3 regions of the Chitinophaga sp. HK235 genome follow, and region 3 is predicted to be linked to each of the others. Evidence: riboswitches for the same ligand, from Rfam matches in the RefSeq annotation. Region 3 holds a riboswitch; each other region holds the start of a gene.
The links. Region 3 has a riboswitch for thiamine pyrophosphate ahead of thiS (sulfur carrier protein ThiS). Riboswitches for the same ligand answer to the same signal wherever they lie in the genome.
Positions count from the first base shown of each region.

Region 1: linked by a shared signal. The riboswitch ahead of KD145_RS26010 (TonB-dependent receptor) and the one ahead of thiS (sulfur carrier protein ThiS) in region 3 are both predicted to bind thiamine pyrophosphate.
Region 2: linked by a shared signal. The riboswitch ahead of KD145_RS06365 (hypothetical protein) and the one ahead of thiS (sulfur carrier protein ThiS) in region 3 are both predicted to bind thiamine pyrophosphate.

Region 1 is NZ_CP073766.1:6,805,168-6,810,960, forward strand. It holds gene KD145_RS26005 (hypothetical protein) at 1-11, shown strand, start outside; gene KD145_RS26010 (TonB-dependent receptor) at 64-2,439, opposite strand; TPP riboswitch at 2,452-2,547, opposite strand; gene KD145_RS26015 (single-stranded DNA-binding protein) at 2,722-3,129, shown strand; tRNA gene KD145_RS26020 (tRNA-Met) at 3,413-3,484, shown strand; gene era (GTPase Era) at 3,597-4,466, shown strand; gene der (ribosome biogenesis GTPase Der) at 4,510-5,793, shown strand, end outside.
Region 2 is NZ_CP073766.1:2,003,640-2,009,432, forward strand. It holds gene KD145_RS06345 (gliding motility-associated C-terminal domain-containing protein) at 1-937, shown strand, start outside; gene KD145_RS06350 (sugar phosphate isomerase/epimerase) at 1,013-1,855, shown strand; gene KD145_RS06355 (universal stress protein) at 1,856-2,698, opposite strand; gene KD145_RS06360 (dodecin family protein) at 2,766-2,972, opposite strand; TPP riboswitch at 3,218-3,319, shown strand; gene KD145_RS06365 (hypothetical protein) at 3,412-4,347, shown strand; gene KD145_RS06370 (HAD family hydrolase) at 4,594-5,292, shown strand; gene KD145_RS06375 (phosphoribosyltransferase family protein) at 5,268-5,793, shown strand, end outside.
Region 3 is NZ_CP073766.1:5,315,662-5,321,454, reverse strand. It holds gene KD145_RS19985 (sterol desaturase family protein) at 113-952, shown strand; gene KD145_RS19980 (hypothetical protein) at 995-1,246, shown strand; gene KD145_RS19975 (lipocalin family protein) at 1,253-1,732, opposite strand; TPP riboswitch at 1,850-1,952, shown strand; gene thiS (sulfur carrier protein ThiS) at 2,003-2,206, shown strand; gene thiC (phosphomethylpyrimidine synthase ThiC) at 2,290-4,143, shown strand; gene KD145_RS19960 (thiamine phosphate synthase) at 4,157-4,759, shown strand; gene KD145_RS19955 (hydroxymethylpyrimidine/phosphomethylpyrimidine kinase) at 4,735-5,487, shown strand; gene KD145_RS19950 (thiamine phosphate synthase) at 5,484-5,793, shown strand, end outside.

The sequences.
Region 1 (5,793 bases), 1.5 Mb from region 3:
GACCCGGTTAAAATATCGACGGCCGCCTTTGTACAAGGCGGCCGTTAATATTTACAGTTTATCCTAAAACCCTACACTCACTCCCACAAAACAATTAAACCCTGCCATGGGGTAGTAGTAAGTATCATACACTACCTTGTTCTGCTTCAGATCATAAGCACTGTAGGTGCTTCCGTTAGGCTCATATTTTTTATTGAAGATATTGTTGAGCATAAGTTGCAGTCCCAGTTCGCGGAATAACGGTTGCGGTACTACGTAGTTGAAACGAAGGTTGCTTACGTAATAAGGATCGAGACTGGCATCGTTGCTGGAAGTATTAGCCAGATACTGACGGCTGACGTATTTGCCGATCAGGTCTATGGTGAGACCTTTCAGCGGACGGGCAGTCAGTGTGTATCCACCTACGAAGGAAGGGGAGAAGGAGATGTTTGTTTTCTTATATGTCTCAGTGTGGGCTACAGCATTGCTGTCGTAGGAGATAGCATTGTAGTCCAGTACTTTATTCTGGCTGAAAGCTGCGTTGGCAGCGATGGAGAAGATATTGCTCAGTTTAACGTTACCACTCACTTCCACGCCTGCACGATAACTCTTAGGTATGTTGGTACGAACATAAGCACCTACATCGGTGAGCATACCGGTTTGTACGAGCTGGTTTTTATAGTTCATGTAGTATACGTTGGCCTGGAGGGAGGCGATGCTGTTGCTCCAGGAGTAACCGGCTTCGAGGTCGCGGAGTACTTCGGGTTTAGGCTGTGTTACGCCGTAGTTGGATTCGAAGTCAACACGATTAGGTTCTTTATGCGCCACGGCGATGGAGGCAAACACCCGGCTGGCGGGACTGAGCAGATAAGAGATGCCAGCCTTAGGATTAAAGAAGTTATAGTAGACATGCGCCATATATTCCGGTGCGGCTTCAAAGCCGTTCATGTTGTAGGCGATGTTGCGGTACTGCAGATCGGCGAAGAGACGCAGTGCTTCAGTGATTTTGTATTCTCCTTTCCAGTAGATGTTGAAATCGTTTTTGTCGGCGGGGTAGCGGTAGTATTCATGGTCTTTGTCTATGCCGACTTTAGCCCAGATGACTTTACCGTAGTGATCACCGGTATAGCGGTTCCAGCCGCCGCCGAGGCTCCAGTTGAATTTGTTGCCGGTACGGTTCACAGAGAAGACGCTGCCGTAGAAGTAGTTGTCGAGCCAGAGCTGACGTACCAGGTCGGTGCTGGTAACTGGGGTGCCGTTGATTTCGAAGGGAGGCAGACCGTAATCAGAGAGTGCACTGTTGGCTCTATATTGTTCGTAGTAGCCGCGGCCACGGGTGAGGTGCAGGGCTACGTTGAAGTTGAGACCGGAATTTATTTCCTGATTGAGGAACAGCTGATAGTGGTCCTGTTGGTAGTTGTCAGTTTCGTTGTTGTAGGGAGTACCGGGTTTTGCGGTGCCGGCAGAGTTATATGTCCTGGCGGAGTCCAGGAATGCCTTTGGTACGCCGTTCCAGGCCTGGTATGTTTTTTCTTTGCCGGAGAAGATGTTGAGGCGCAGCGCTGTCTTTTTGGAGATGTACGCGGCGGAAGTATAGAAGGAGCGCAGGTCAGAGGTGGCGCGGTCTATATATCCGTCGGAGGTGATTTTAGACAGGCGTGCGTCGATGGTGAAGTGGTCGTTGATAAGGCCGGAACCTACTTTGACAGTATTTTTCCAGCTGTTGAAGGAGCCGAAGCTGCTATTGATTTCACCATATGCTTTTTCACGGAATTCGTTGGTGCTGAGGTTGAGCGTGGCCCCGAAGGCGGCGGCTCCGTTGGTGGAGGTACCTACACCGCGTTGCAATTCTATGCTGCTCACGGAGGAGGCAAAATCAGGCATGTTCACGAAGAAAGTACCTTGTGATTCCGCATCGTTGACAGGTATACCGTTAACGGTAACGTTGATGCGGGTGATGTCGGAGCCACGTACGCGCATGCCCGTATAGCCGATACCGGTACCGGCGTCGGAGCTGGTGACTACGCCGGGTTGTTGGTCCAGCAGTATGGGCAGGTCTTGTCCGAGGTTGGCCTTTTTGATATCGGCAGCAGATAAAGTGCTGTTCACAAACGGAGCGTTTTTACCGGCGCGGAGACTGCTGATCTCTACCGGTTTCACAAGAAGGCCGGTTTCTTCCAGTGCGATATCTGCCACCTGTGTGCTGTTGGAAGCCTGCAGGGTGGTGTTGTAGGATTTGTAACCGATATAACTTACCTGAAGCGTATAATTTCCTTTTTTAGGGAGATGAATGCTGTAACGGCCTTTTTGATCTGTTAAGGTGCCTGTTTGGTTGATAGAGATGGTAACACCTTCCAGCGGTTTACCATTGGTTTTACTGGTAACGGTACCCGTCAGCAGGGATTGTGCCTGTAAAGTGCCTGCTATAGACAGCAGCACCAGCAACATAAGCTGTTTCATTTTTAAATATGTCTGTTTTCTGTTTTCAATTTCCTAACCAGCATTACCTGGTCCAGGTTCTGTGGGTGTGATCTCAGCCTGAAAAGTAAGGCACCCCATAAATGGCGAAGGAGTTGTTGATTCCTTGCTAAGCTGCAAAGATAGGTTAATAAAAACATAAAATTGTTTTTTGTTGACAGGTGTGTGTAGCCGCTGGCGTGAAAACGGAAAAAATGATGTATTTTCCTGCTGCACTTCTCTCAATCATCTTGTATAAATTTTTAACCATTAAATCTTTATCAGATGATCAAACTTCAGTTAATCGGCCATTTGGGCCGGGATGTAGTCAGGAAGGAAGTGAACGGCAATGTGGTGCTTAATTTTCCGGTGGCGGTGAATGAGCGTTTCAGAAACCACGCCGGCGTGCTGGAAGAACGGACCACCTGGGTGGACTGCTCTTTGTGGAACAGGGAAGGACTGGCACCTTATCTGAACCAGGGTGTGCTGGTATTTGTGGAAGGAGCGCCCAAATCGGAAGGTTACATCACTAAAAACAACAATCCTGCGGGAGCACTCCGGCTCCGGGTTTTCCAGCTGCAGCTGCTTAGCCGTAAGGATGATGAAAAACGCCGCACGATCATGCCTGAAGTTCCGGCTGTTCCCGAGCAGGAGCTTGTGGAAGAACAACCCGCCGACGATCTGCCCTTCTAAATAAAACATGCATTCCAACAGGAAGGGCTGTCTCTGGTAATGGAGACAGCTTCTTTTCCGATAAGGTTATTGCTCCCATTCACCATATCATATCTTTTAGTATGTATGTGTTGTTAGTTGTATATAATAATTTTTAGTAGAATCTATTGGCCACAGGATATAGTGCCCTGGCGGATTGCTTTCATTTTTACCCCTCAGAAATATTACCCCAACACCCCCTTTTTTAATTTTTTTTTAAAAAGATTTGGTGTGAATGAAAATAATTCTATCTTTGCACCCTCATTGCGAGGTAGAGCAGAGGTAGCTCGTCGGGCTCATAACCCGAAGGTCAGTGGTTCGAATCCGCTCCTCGCTACAAAGAGCGCATCAGCGCTGGTAAAGAGACCAGAAAGAGCCGAAGAAATTCGGCTTTTTTTATTTCCGTAAGTTTGAGCTGTGGAATGCATCACAGCCTTCATAAGATCATCATGCACAAAGCAGGTTTTGTAAACATATTCGGTAAGCCCAATGCGGGAAAAAGTACCTTGCTCAACGCCATCATCGGTGAAAAGCTGGCTATCATATCCCCCAAGGTGCAAACCACCAGACATCGTATCACAGGCGTATTGACAGAGCCGGGCTACCAGATCGTATTCTCCGATACCCCTGGTATCATCGACCCGAAATATAAACTGCACGAAAAAATGATGAGTGCGGTGAAATCAGCCCTGGAAGATGCTGACGTGGCTTTACTGATCATGGACGCAAAAGACTCGCTGGAAGAAAACCTCGAACTGTTCGAATCCTTACGGCTCAAAGTACCGGCTATCCTCATCATCAACAAAATGGATAACCTCGTTAAAGCAGACATGGACGCACTGCTCGAACGGGTTAAAGCATGGGGAAAAGCCAAAGCGGTAGTAGCTATCTCTGCCAGACAGAAAAAAGGACTCCCCGAACTGATGAAGGAAATCGTTGCCATGCTCCCGGAAGGGAACCCTTTTTACCCGGACGATACCCTCACGGACAAGTCTACACGTTTTCTGGTGGCAGAAATGATACGGGAAAAAATCTTCCAGTTGTTTGAAGAAGAAATCCCTTACCATACTACCGTAATCGTCACTCAGTTCCAGGAAAAGGAAACACTGACTAAAATAACGGCAGAGATCATCGTTACCCGTGATACGCAGAAAGGCATCATTCTTGGAGAAGGAGGTAAATCGATCCGTGAGCTGGGAACACAGGCCAGAAAAGAAATCGAGCAATTCATCGAACGTAAGGTGTTCCTCGAACTGTTCGTTAAGGTACGTGGTAAATGGAGAGACAACGATCTCTTCCTGAAAGAATACGGATATTAATTCCGTTGTGCACAATTTTTAAAAATAGTAATAGTAATATACAATGGCTGGATTTACAGTAGCTATAGTGGGCCGCCCGAACGTGGGCAAATCAACGTTGTTCAACCGTTTACTGGAACAGCGCAGAGCTATCGTAGACGATCAGAGCGGTGTAACGCGTGATCGTCAATATGGTATTGCGGACTGGAACGGCAAATCTTTCAACGTGATCGATACCGGCGGGTTTGTATCCAACAGTGATGATGTATTTGAACGGGAAATCCGTAAACAGGCCAAAGTGGCCATGGATGAAGCAAACGTGCTGATATTCATGACCGATGTATCAACCGGCATCACCGATCTCGATTCCGATGTGGCCAATCTCCTGCGCCGTACTTCCAAACCGGTATACCTGGTTGTCAATAAAGTGGATAACGGCCAGCGTCAGCTGGAAGCCACTGAGTTCTACAGCCTTGGCTTCGATAAAACCTTCTTCCTCTCTTCTATGAGTGGAAGCGGTACCGGTGAACTGCTCGATGATATCGTAACCAATATCACCGATGATATGGAAGACCCCAACCTGGAATCCAATATCCCTAAAATTGCGATCATTGGCCAGCCTAATGTGGGTAAATCTTCCCTGCTCAACGCCCTCGTGGGTGCAGACCGTAACATCGTATCCGATATCGCCGGTACTACCCGCGATACCATCCATACCCGGTACAACATGTACCAAAAGGATTTTATCCTCATCGATACCGCCGGTATCAGACGTAAACAAAAGGTAAATGAAGACCTGGAGTTTTACTCCGTTATCCGCGCTATCAAAGCTGTAGATGAATCCGATGTGGTGATGCTCCTGCTGGATGCTGAAAAAGGCATCACGGCCCAGGACCTCAGCATCTTTAGCCTCGCTGCCCGTAAAGGTAAAGGCGTGGTGGTGCTGGTCAACAAATGGGACCTGATGGAAAAAAGCACCAACACTGCCCGCGACTACGAAAAAGACCTGAAAAAACGCCTGGCTCCTTTCTCCGATGTACCGGTGATCTTCACCTCCGTCGTCGAAAAGCAACGTATCTTCAAAGCGATAGAAACCGCACTGGAAGTATACGACAACCGCCAGCGCAGAGTACAGACCTCCCGCCTCAACGAGGTGATGCTCAAAGCTATCGAAGCTTTTCACCCGCCGGTAGTAAGAGGTATTCCTATCCGTATCAAGTATGTAACGCAACTGCCTACGCATACACCGGCCTTTGCTTTCTTCTGTAACCTGCCGGATGATGTGAAGACGCCTTACAGAAATTATCTTGAAAATCAGCTTCGGACAAACTTTGATTTCAGAGGGGTG
Region 2 (5,793 bases), 3.3 Mb from region 3:
AGGCAGCCCGATAGGCTACCGCTGGACCCGCGAAAACGGTCAGCCGGCCGGCACAAGCCCCTCCCTGTCTGACCTGGAACCCGGTACCTACCAGCTCTATGTCACCGATGCCGACGGCTGCGAACAGCCTGTCGGCAGCCAGACACTGAAGGCTGCCGAACTACCGGTCATGAATGAACGAAAAGTAATCATCACACCCGATCAATGCAGTAAAGGACTGGGAGGCATCAGCAACATCAGCGTTGACGGCGAGGTTCCTTTTACTTATACCTGGTACCAGGATAATATCCCCGTTGGCCAGTCGCGGCAGCTCACAGGCGTGAAAGCCGGGCAATATACCCTTACTGCTACCGATCAATACGGCTGCTCCGTACAAAGCACCCTTTACACCGTTACCGACCAGCATACAGGCCTGCCCACCCCGCAGATACCACCTGTCACGATTGTCAGAGGAATGGATGCTGTTATCAAAGTAGCACCACCAGTGCCTGGCACCTGGTACCTGTATACACAACCTGTTGATCCCAATCCGTTATATACCAGTACAGACGGCACTTTCACTATTAAAAACCTGATCATCTCCAAAGTATTTTATATACAGCAGCGCGATGGAGAATGTTACAGTCCCAAGGTGCCTGCACCGGTGACAGTACTCGATGCCGTCAAAGTATTTGTGCCTACCGCCTTTTCACCCAATGGCGACGGACTCAACGATCTCTTCCGCATCAAAGCCTTGGGACTGGCCAGCCTCGAGTATTTCAACGTATACAGCCGCTGGGGCAATATCGTATTCACCACCCGTCAACTGCAGGAAGGCTGGGATGGCACGCAGAAAGGGCAGCAGCTCCCTGCCGGCACTTACGTATGGACCCTGCTGGGCAAAGATGTACAGGGCAATATCGTACAGCAACGGGGCACGGTAACGCTCATACGCTGATCACATCGCTGTAAATTCCCTGGAAAAAAAGAAAAAAATTGAAGATCTTGTCCGGGATCATCAACTTGCAAACATATGTCTACACGAAGAAACTTTTTGCTGCAGGCCTCTCTGGGCCTGGCTGCCACCTCCTTTTCTCCCCTGATGGCCGCTGCCGGCAGAAAATCCGATACCATCCCTGCCAAAGACAAACTCTCTGTAGGCGTGGCAGGATATACCTTCGCCCAATTCAGCCTGGACCAGGCTATCAGCATGATGCAACGGACCAACATCCGGCATATTTCCGTCAAGGATATTCATCTTCCCCTCAACAGCAGCCCCGAACAGATACAGCAGGTATTAGGCAAATTCAAGGACGCAGGCATTAACGTATATGCGGTAGGCGTTATCTATATGAAAACCCGGCAGGCAGTAGATGAAGCCTTCTCTTACGCCCAAAGGGTTGGCGTACCCATGATTGTAGGGGTTCCCACACCGGAACTGCTGGACTATACAGAAGAAAAAGTAAAGGCCACCAACATCCGCATCGCCATCCACAACCATGGTCCGGAAGATGCCCTGTATCCCGGTCCTGAAAATGCCTGGAAACATATCCGGAACCGCGACGCCCGCATGGGCCTGTGCATCGACATCGGCCATGCCACCCGTGCAGGCGAAGATCCCGCCAAAGCAGTCCTGGCCTATAAGGAACGGGTATTCGATCTTCATCTCAAAGATGTGACACAGGCGTCCAAAGATGGTAAAGCCACCGAAATAGGCAGAGGTGTCATCCGCTTCGATCAGCTGGCAAGCGCATTGGAAAAAATCAAATATAAAGGCATCTGCAGCATAGAATACGAGAAAAACATGACAGACCCGCTGCCCGGTATCGCAGAATCTGTTGGCTATTTCAAAGGGGTCGTTAACACAGTAAAATAATCATTCCGGCAACGCCGGTATCGACAACAAAGGTACCTGCGAATTATAAGCAAGCTCCTTCGATATACTCTTGTGAAAAATGGAAGAGATAAATGAATGTTTCTTCGGGACCGTCACAATCAGGGAAGCATGATTCTCCCTTGAAAACTCAAGCACGCCTTCCACGACATTGGTACCGTTCATATAATGGAAGGTGGGATTGTATTGCTCCAGCAGGTCATGCAGCTGGGAGATCTGCTCTTTTGTTTCCGGGGAATACTTTTCTCCGGAAACAGGTTCCACATTTACTACATGCACTTCCGGCTTAAACAGGTCCAGGAAGTGATACAGCTGTTGGGCGGAAGATTTTGATATATTCCGGAGGTCCGTAGAAAAAATGATGCTTTTGATTTCTTTACCTACGATAGCATCTTTAGGCACCACCAATACCGGGTATTCGCTCGTTTTCATCACCTGGGAAGTATTGCTGCCCATAAAAAAATGTTCCAGGTTCGACTTCCCTGAAATACCCATCACTACCAGGTCTACCTCCTTCTCTTTACAGAGTTTGTTAAGATGATCGGGCAGATAGGCTTCTTCCGCCAGCAGGTCATACTTAATATCTGTGTCTATCATAAGGCGCAGCTGGTCCTGGATAGCCGCCAGTGATTCCATGTTTTCCAGATAAACGAGATTATCCATTTTCGGTGTTGGCACGGGAAATTCGGAACCAGCTATAATGGTCCGGTATGCATGGTAAAGGATGATCCGCTCTACCTGCAGTTTGTCGGCCAGGTTGCTGGCGTATTCTGCCGCCCGGAAGGCAGCGTCCGAAAAGTCGGTCAGTATCAGCATCGATTTCATAATAGCTTCATTCAATGTGGTGGAAATAGGGATTGAACAATTGGCCGGCCCAATCCCTGTTTGTTTGTCAATGATGGTCCACTCTGAAAGACACTTTACAGATCAGCCCATAGGTGGAGAGCTTCCCGTCTTTTACATGCACTTTCAGATCTTTTATATAAACGGAGTCTATATTGTGCACCGTTTTGGACACTTCTTTCACCGCATTTTGAATTGCGTCATCAAAACTCTTTTCGGAGGAAGCAATAACCTCAATCACTTTTACGATAGACATAATAAAGATTTTAAGGTGAAATAATACAGTATTTGTACATGAAACAAACGATCTACCTGTTTGTTCAACTGCTTGCCTGCACCGGGTTTGAGGCTTCTTTCAACCGAAAGCGGACAGGCAAAACCTGATACACAATGTGCAATCCATGCTACAGTAAAAGGCTGTGTCGGCAAATGGTTTTATTGTGAATCAATAGCTTGGCCAAACCAGCAGATACGGCATGGTTCTTTTACCTGTTTCAATAGCGTTTCTGAAAAGGGGTGGTTTGGAATGAAAACAAATCTGAGATGAAACCCTAATAACCTGAACTGGATAATACCAGCGTAGGGAAGCAGGAAACACGAAGGAGGCACTGGAAAAACCGGCGCCTTCTTTTTTTAAATCCTGATTTAATAACTATCTTACGGGCTTGATTTTTTTTAATCTAAACCCTGTACCAATGAAAAAAATGTGGATGGCCTGTGCCTTGTTGTTGCCCGTTTCCCTGTACGCCCAAACTGCAACACTCGTTCCCCCTGCTAATAATAGCTACGCAGGATTGGAAAAAAATATGCTCTTTTATGCCAACACCCGCTTTAAAGTGACGCAGGCAGGCGGCAACCAGCTGGACCTTTACAAACTCTTTGATGGAAGGTACGATCCTGCCTATACCACCGCCCCTTCGGAGAGTAATCCTACTGTGATCACTATAGAAGGTTTTAAAGTACAAAACACTCAGCGACTCGCCTACGTGGGGTGGACAACCCGCTACTGGGCTCCTGTTCATTTTAAGGTTGAAGGTTACGATATAAGTGGCCCCGGCTGGGTAACGCTGGCGGAGGTGACTAACAATGCTAACGGTGAATTCATCAAGGATATAAATGGCTTGTTTGCCCAGATCCGATTTACTTTTTATACCGGCAGCGGCCCCCAGGGCCAATTAGGCATTTCAGAACTGTTTTATCTGAACGGAGAAGCCACACAGGCCTATGACGGGCTCATGGTTCAGTATGATGATGCCAACAATGTCAATCTGGGCACTAACCTCCACCCCTCTACGCTGAATGTGAATGGAATGATCAATACCAAAAGAGTAAAAGTGAACCAGGACAACTGGGCTGATTTTGTATTTGACCCTTCCTACACGCTGCCTGCATTACCGGCCGTGGAAAAATTCATTCAGGACAATCAGCATCTGCCCAACATTCCCTCTGCAAAAGAAGTAACTGATAAAGGGCTGGACCTGGGCGATATCAGCGCCCGGCTGCTGCAGAAAATAGAAGAGCTGACTCTGTACATGATCGAACAACATAAAAAAATCGAAACACTGACCAGAGAAAACCAGGCCATGGCCGAAAAGATCAAACAACTGCAAAATGGCCGCAGCACTAGATAATTTCAGGTCGTTTTGACAGAAATCGTTTATTATCAATATCTTAATCCTGAAAATATTTCATTTTCGTGTAGGATTAAGTGTTATATTAGTTGCATAAAATATTACCGGCAGGCTTTTTGATATTAACCCGGCTCATAGACCAATGATCAGCTTATAACTTATGAATGCTATGTTACCAACAAAATAGGTTTAACCCTGATTTAAACGCTGTTCCATGACCGCCATTACTTATGCCATCAACAACAGATGAACAACTATTATCATTATTCCTTTGACCTCTGGTTAACACTGATCAGATCAAACCCTTCCTTTAAACAGGAAAGAACAAGGTTTTTTTTTGATCATTTTAACCAGCAGCAGAAATCGCTGGAAGAAACCGACCGGATCTTCCGCAGGATTGACCTTATGACGAATGCCATCAACGAAAAAACCGGTGGCAATCTCGAAGCGGAAGAATTGTACCTGATGGTGATCAGTGAGATGAATGACCACCGGTATGATTTTGAGAAGATAGATCTGCAGGCACTTTACGGAGAAATGGAATCACTGGTAATGAAATATCTGCCGATGGTGTATTGTTCCGCTACCATGAACGTATTGCGTACGCTCAAAGAAAGACAGGGCTGTACACTCAGCCTGCTGAGCAACACGGCCTTCATCAAAGGCCGTACGCTGAGACGGGTGCTGCAGGAACTGGAACTGGACCGTTACCTCGATTTTCAGTTATATTCAGATGAAACGGGGATGTCTAAACCGAATGAGCAGTTTTTCCGTTTGATGCTGGAGCATATTGCCAGCGCCAGAAACGGGGAAGTACTGGCTCCCGGGCATATTATTCATATAGGCGACAACGTGAAAGCAGACATTCAGGGAGCCAGTGCCATAGGTATCCATACCTTACTGGTCAACTCCAACAATCAATGTATTTCAAGTCTACTGAACTGATGAAACAGACCTATTCATTGCACAAAATCACTGATGCCAGCGATTTCGGATTCTGTCCGGACGACTACAGCCGTTTTAAATTCGGAGACGACGCGGTAGCCGCAAAATTTGGTATCAGTCTGGCAGATGGGTTTATAGCACATCACCTGACAGGACGCTCCATCCCACAACTGGTGGTGGTGTCCAGCCCCTATGCCTTTATCCCTACCGCCACCTTCGCCATGAAAAACCATTTCGTTTTCCGGCTCAACAGGTGGCTGGCTGCCAACGGCCATCCGGTACTGCAGGAAACCAAAGTACACCGTATCATCACCTACCGGGAGGATTACGGTGAACTGGATGCGGAACAACGACTGAAACTGATCGGTAACGATTCTTTTCATATAGACCGGGAATTCCTGGCCGGCAAAACCATCCTGTTCCTCGATGATATCCGTATCACCGGCGGACACGAAAGAATGATCCTCAAAATGGTGGAAGCCTATCAGCTGACCAATGAGA
Region 3 (5,793 bases):
AGATTAGTTACTCCCGAATATCCACCCGTTAGAAATTGTTGCCGGCCCGAAAAAACCTCCAGTATGCATTAAAGCAACGTTAAAGACAGTTCCGAATATATCTTACCAGTATATGGTAACATTTTTTGAAAATATTCCATCTTATTACCGCACCGCTATCCTCGTGGGCGGATTGCTGTTACTGTGGATCATAGAAGGCCTGGTGCCCCGTTTCCACTTCCGTAACAACAAGTACCGTCATGCCGGTACGAATCTGTTCTTTACACTCACCACCCTCGTCATCAACACTGCCTGCGCCTTCCTGATCGTCAAAGCCTCCCTGTGGACCAGCAGCACCCACTTCGGACTCCTGTACTGGCTCCATCTCCCCCTATGGCTCCATACCATACTGGCCCTCCTGATGCTCGACCTGATAGGCGCTTACCTGATCCATCTCGTACAACATAAAGCCGCCTGGATGTGGCAGTTCCATAAAATACACCATATAGACACCCAGATTGACGCTACCACCGCGCTGCGCCATCATCCGGTAGAAAGTATCTTCCGGGTAGCCGCCCTCTTTGTGGCCATCATCACCATGGGAGTACCCTTCTGGATGGTGATGTTTTACCAGACCCTGTCCGCATTTATGTCGCAGTTCAATCATGCCAACATACGGCTGCCCAAAGTACTCGATGATATCCTCAGCTGGGTGATCGTGTCACCCGACATGCATAAGGTGCATCATAGCCATTACCAACCGGAAACAGACTCCAATTATGCCAATATTTTCTCTATATGGGATCGCCTTTTCGGCACCTTTAAAGCAGTTCCCGATACTACCTCCATCCGTTACGGACTGGATGAATATACGGATAACCGTTACCAGGAAGTAGGCCCACTGCTCAAAGTGCCCTGGGAACACCCTGTAACTGACAAAGACAAGGTAAGTGGAGTAAGCAGTAACCTATAATTGTACGATTTTTCTTCATCTGTTCATTAAATCCGAATATATATGCAACACTCAACCACACTCACAAAAACAACCTGCATTGCTGCACTGGTAATCGGCGTTATCGCCGCAGCATTTGCCTTTACTACCAAAACGCCCGCCTATGCCGTTACATCCGGTGTTGTAGCTGGCATACTCGGTCTTATTTCCCTCTTTATCGGCAGAAAAAACATCGATGATATGCAGCTCGCCGCCGCCGGCATCTTCATGTCGGTAGTAGCCTGCCTGGTAGGACTGTGGCAGATTTATAGCTGAGTAGGTTTATTGGCGACGACGGTACCTGTCCGTATAGCCCTCAGCAGCTTTTATAGGAAACAATACCAACGATGTATCTGACAACTCCCTGATAATAGTGGTGTCCACAATGGCAGCAGTATCCTTTACTCCCTCCGAATGGCTCCACAATAACAGTGTGTCGTTATTCAGCGCCCATTTTTCATATATCAGCGTGTACATGTTAATAGAGCGGGCTGTCCCGTTACTGCGCAGTTGAAATCCCTGCATTTCCTTATCCAGGCCCGCTACGGGCTGTATCCATTTCCCTATGAGCTTAGCTGCATCAATATGCAGTGTATCAGTTACAGCAGCGATGCTGTCGGTAACGCCGGCATTGCTGCTATCTGTTATAACTATCAGGCTGCTGTCATGAGCTACCTCTTCCGGTGCCCTGCCGGCTTTCTGCTTACAGGCAATTAATAACAATAAAAATGGCAATAGTGACGGTAACTGTTTCCTTAGCATGAAACTAAATTACGAATTACGACTATATACAACCCATATTTTTTGCCCACTCCAAACCAGCAGCCCTCGCAGAAAAATAATATTCCCTCTCCATTATCATTTTTTCTTTTACTTTTACAATCACTTTAGGGGTGTTTATCCTGAACAGGGATAAGCTGAGATGATACCCTCAGTACCTGAAGCAGTTCATACTGCCGTAGGGAAAAGTAACTGAACTTTCTCATCTTCCACATCCTTAAAGTTTATTGTTTCACTTAAATTCCAACACGCATGGAAGTCCTTGTAAACAATAAACTTTATGCGGTGCAGCAAGGGATAACTATTGCTGCCCTATTACAGTTTATTCAACTCTCTGCTCAAAAAGGTATCGCTATCGCGGTCAACAATCAGGTGGTCCCCAAAAACAACTGGGACCAGCAACCATTACAAAACGCCGATAGTATAACCATTATCCGCGCCACGCAGGGCGGATAAAACCTGTATTAATTTTTCTTCGTTTACCCTTTTCCGTTATATCAAACGGAAGCGCGATTCCCATGTCCAAAAATTCTTACATCATGCAACAAAAACCCGCGGCCATCAGCCGTACTCCCTTCCCCGCTTCAGAAAAAATCTATGTTAGCGGAACGATCCACCCCGTAAAGGTGGCTATGAGAAAGATAACCTTAACGGATACACGCACTAATGGCCGCAATGGCACCGCCAGCCCTAATGAACCTGTGATCGTATACGATACCAGCGGTCCCTACACCGACCCCGCCATTAACATCGACGTTACCCGCGGACTACCCCGACTGCGCGAATCATGGATCAGCAGCAGGGGAGATGTGGAACAGCTGCAGCAATACACCAGTCCCTACGTCAGACAACTGCAGCAACAAGGCGATAACATGCCACAAATGAGCATCAGCGCCAAACCACTCCGCGCACTTCCCGGAAAAAATGTGACACAGTTGTATTATGCGCAACAAGGCATCATCACCCCCGAAATGGAATATATCGCTATCCGCGAAAATCAATACGCAGACAAACTCTTCCGGGAAAACGACCCGCTCTGGCATCAGCATCCGGGCAATAGCATGGGCGCCCATATTCCCAAACTCATCACACCCGAATTTGTAAGACAGGAAGTGGCCGCCGGACGCGCCATCATACCCGCCAACATCAACCACCCGGAAAGTGAACCCATGATCATTGGCCGTAACTTTCTCGTAAAAATAAACGCCAACATTGGCAACTCCGCCGTGACCTCCAGCATAGAGGAGGAAGTGGAAAAAGCCGTATGGTCCTGCCGCTGGGGTACCGATACCATCATGGACCTCAGCACCGGTAAAAACATTCACGAAACAAGAGAGTGGATCATCCGCAATTCCCCGGTGCCCATTGGTACAGTACCTATCTACCAGGCGCTCGAAAAAGTGAACGGTAAAGCAGAAGACCTTACCTGGGAAATCTTCCGCGACACCCTTATCGAACAGGCAGAACAAGGTGTAGACTACTTCACCATTCATGCAGGTGTATTACTTCGTTATATACCGCTGACGGCTAAACGAACAACAGGCATAGTATCCCGTGGCGGCTCTATCATGGCTAAATGGTGTCTGGCTCACCACAAGGAAAACTTCCTCTATACCCACTTTGAAGAGATCTGTGAAATCATGAAAGCCCACGACGTTTCTTTCTCACTGGGTGATGGTCTTCGTCCCGGCAGTATCGCCGATGCCAACGATGCCGCCCAGTTTGCAGAACTCGAAACATTGGGAGAGCTCACCAAAATAGCCTGGAAACATCAGGTGCAGGTAATGATAGAAGGTCCGGGTCACGTGCCCATGCATCTTATCAAAGAAAACATGGACAAACAGCTGCAACACTGCCATGAAGCACCCTTCTACACACTTGGTCCTCTCACTACGGATATCGCTCCCGGCTACGATCATATCACTTCCGGCATAGGAGCCGCCATGATAGGGTGGTTTGGTACCGCCATGCTGTGTTATGTTACGCCCAAGGAACACCTGGGCCTACCAAACAAGGAAGATGTACGGCAAGGTGTTATCACCTACAAAATCGCGGCACATGCTGCCGATCTCGCCAAAGGCCATCCTGGTGCACAACACCGCGACAACGCCCTCAGCAAGGCCCGTTTTGAATTCCGCTGGGAAGACCAGTTCAACCTTTCCCTGGATCCGGAAACAGCCCGCTCTTTCCATGACGAAACGCTGCCTGCAGAAGGCGCCAAAATCGCCCATTTCTGCTCCATGTGCGGCCCTCACTTCTGCTCTATGAAAATTACCCAGGAAGTACGTGACTTCGCTGCCAAACAGGGACTCGATGAAACAACAGCACTGGAAGCCGGCATGACAGAGCAATCAAAAGCATTTACGGCTCAAGGTGGCGAGATATATCAATAAAAAACACATCCGTATGATCTGGATCATCACCTCACCAGAACGCATATACGAAGAAGAAAAAATAATCGCGGACCTGCTGCAGGCAGGAGCCCATCGTATCCTGCTACGAAAGCCAAGCTGGCAACCGAGGGAATACATGGCCTTGCTGGACAAAACAGACCCATCCTGTTATGCTCGCATCATTGTCCGCGATAACTTTCAGGTATGTCAGCGGTTTCCGGTGGGAGGCCTCCACCTAAGTGGTAAAGTACGGGAAAGCATGAACTGCAGAGAGTTACAGCTTTGTCTGCAACGCTACAGGAATTGCAGCACAGGTATCCATGATATGGCAGACATCACTTCCATGGCACCACAGTTTACCACACTGCTGTTAAGCCCCGTATTTGACAGCATATCCAAAGCAGGCTACAATGGCCGCTTTGCACAACCCCTTCCCGATAAAAAGGGAAGGCAGGTGTTAGGCATGGGAGGCATCGATGCCAGCAACATCAGCAGGTTAAAAGACTGGCATTATGATGGCGCCGCCCTGCTGGGCGCTATCTGGCAACAACCGGAACAGGCGGTCAACAATTATCAGCGTATTCAGGCACAATGGAACAGCAACGACCATCCGTAATGAGCTTTGCAGGCCTCGACCCCAGCGGTGGAGCCGGCCTGCTGGCAGATATCAAAACATTTGAACAGCACCGCGTGTACGGACTGGGCGTATGTACCGCCCTCACCGTGCAAACAGCCAGCGACTTCATTTCGGTGGAGTGGTTGTCGCTGCCCTGTATCCTGGCGCAGGCCAGACCTTTGCTGGCCACCAACAGCATCCGCTATTGCAAAATCGGTATCATGGCCGATGTATACGGTATGCTGGAACTGGTGCGCACGGTCAAACACCTGTCGCCCGGCATCCATATCATCCTCGACCCGGTGCTCAAAGCCTCCGCCGGACATACTTTCCACGGAAGCATCCAGCACCAGGCCTGGCAGGAACTGCTATCTGAACTGTACCTTCTTACACCCAATTATCACGAGGCCACACTACTGGCTGGCATGACCGATGGAGAAGAAGCTGCACAACAACTCGCGGTCCAGTGTGCCGTACTGCTGAAAGGAGGACATCATGAGGGTAGACCCGGCACAGACACGCTTTACAGCGGAGACGACGTATATACGTTCCCTGCAGGTCCTGGTCCGGTGTATCCCAAACACGGCTCCGGCTGTGTGTTGTCTGCCGCCATTACCGCCTGTCTGGCCCAGGGTCAATCACTACCGGATGCCTGTACTAACGGAAAAGTATACACGGAAAAATTATTAGCAAGTCATGTTTCTCTAACAGGATACCATCACATATGATCAACAAACTGCATTATATCTCACAACAAACAGCTACCGGCAGTCATACCGACAATATCCTGGCAGCCTGCGATGCCGGCTGTCAATGGATACAGCTGCGTATCAAAAATGAAACGCACGAAAACATATTGCCGGTAGCCATCGCCGCTAAAAAAATATGTGATCAATACCAGGCATCACTGATCATCAACGACTACCCGCATATCGCGGTAGCGGTGGATGCCGCCGGTGTCCATGTAGGCCAGAAAGATATGACCGTGGCCGAAGCCAGGGCCATAGTAGGAGCTGATAAAATCGTAGGTGGTA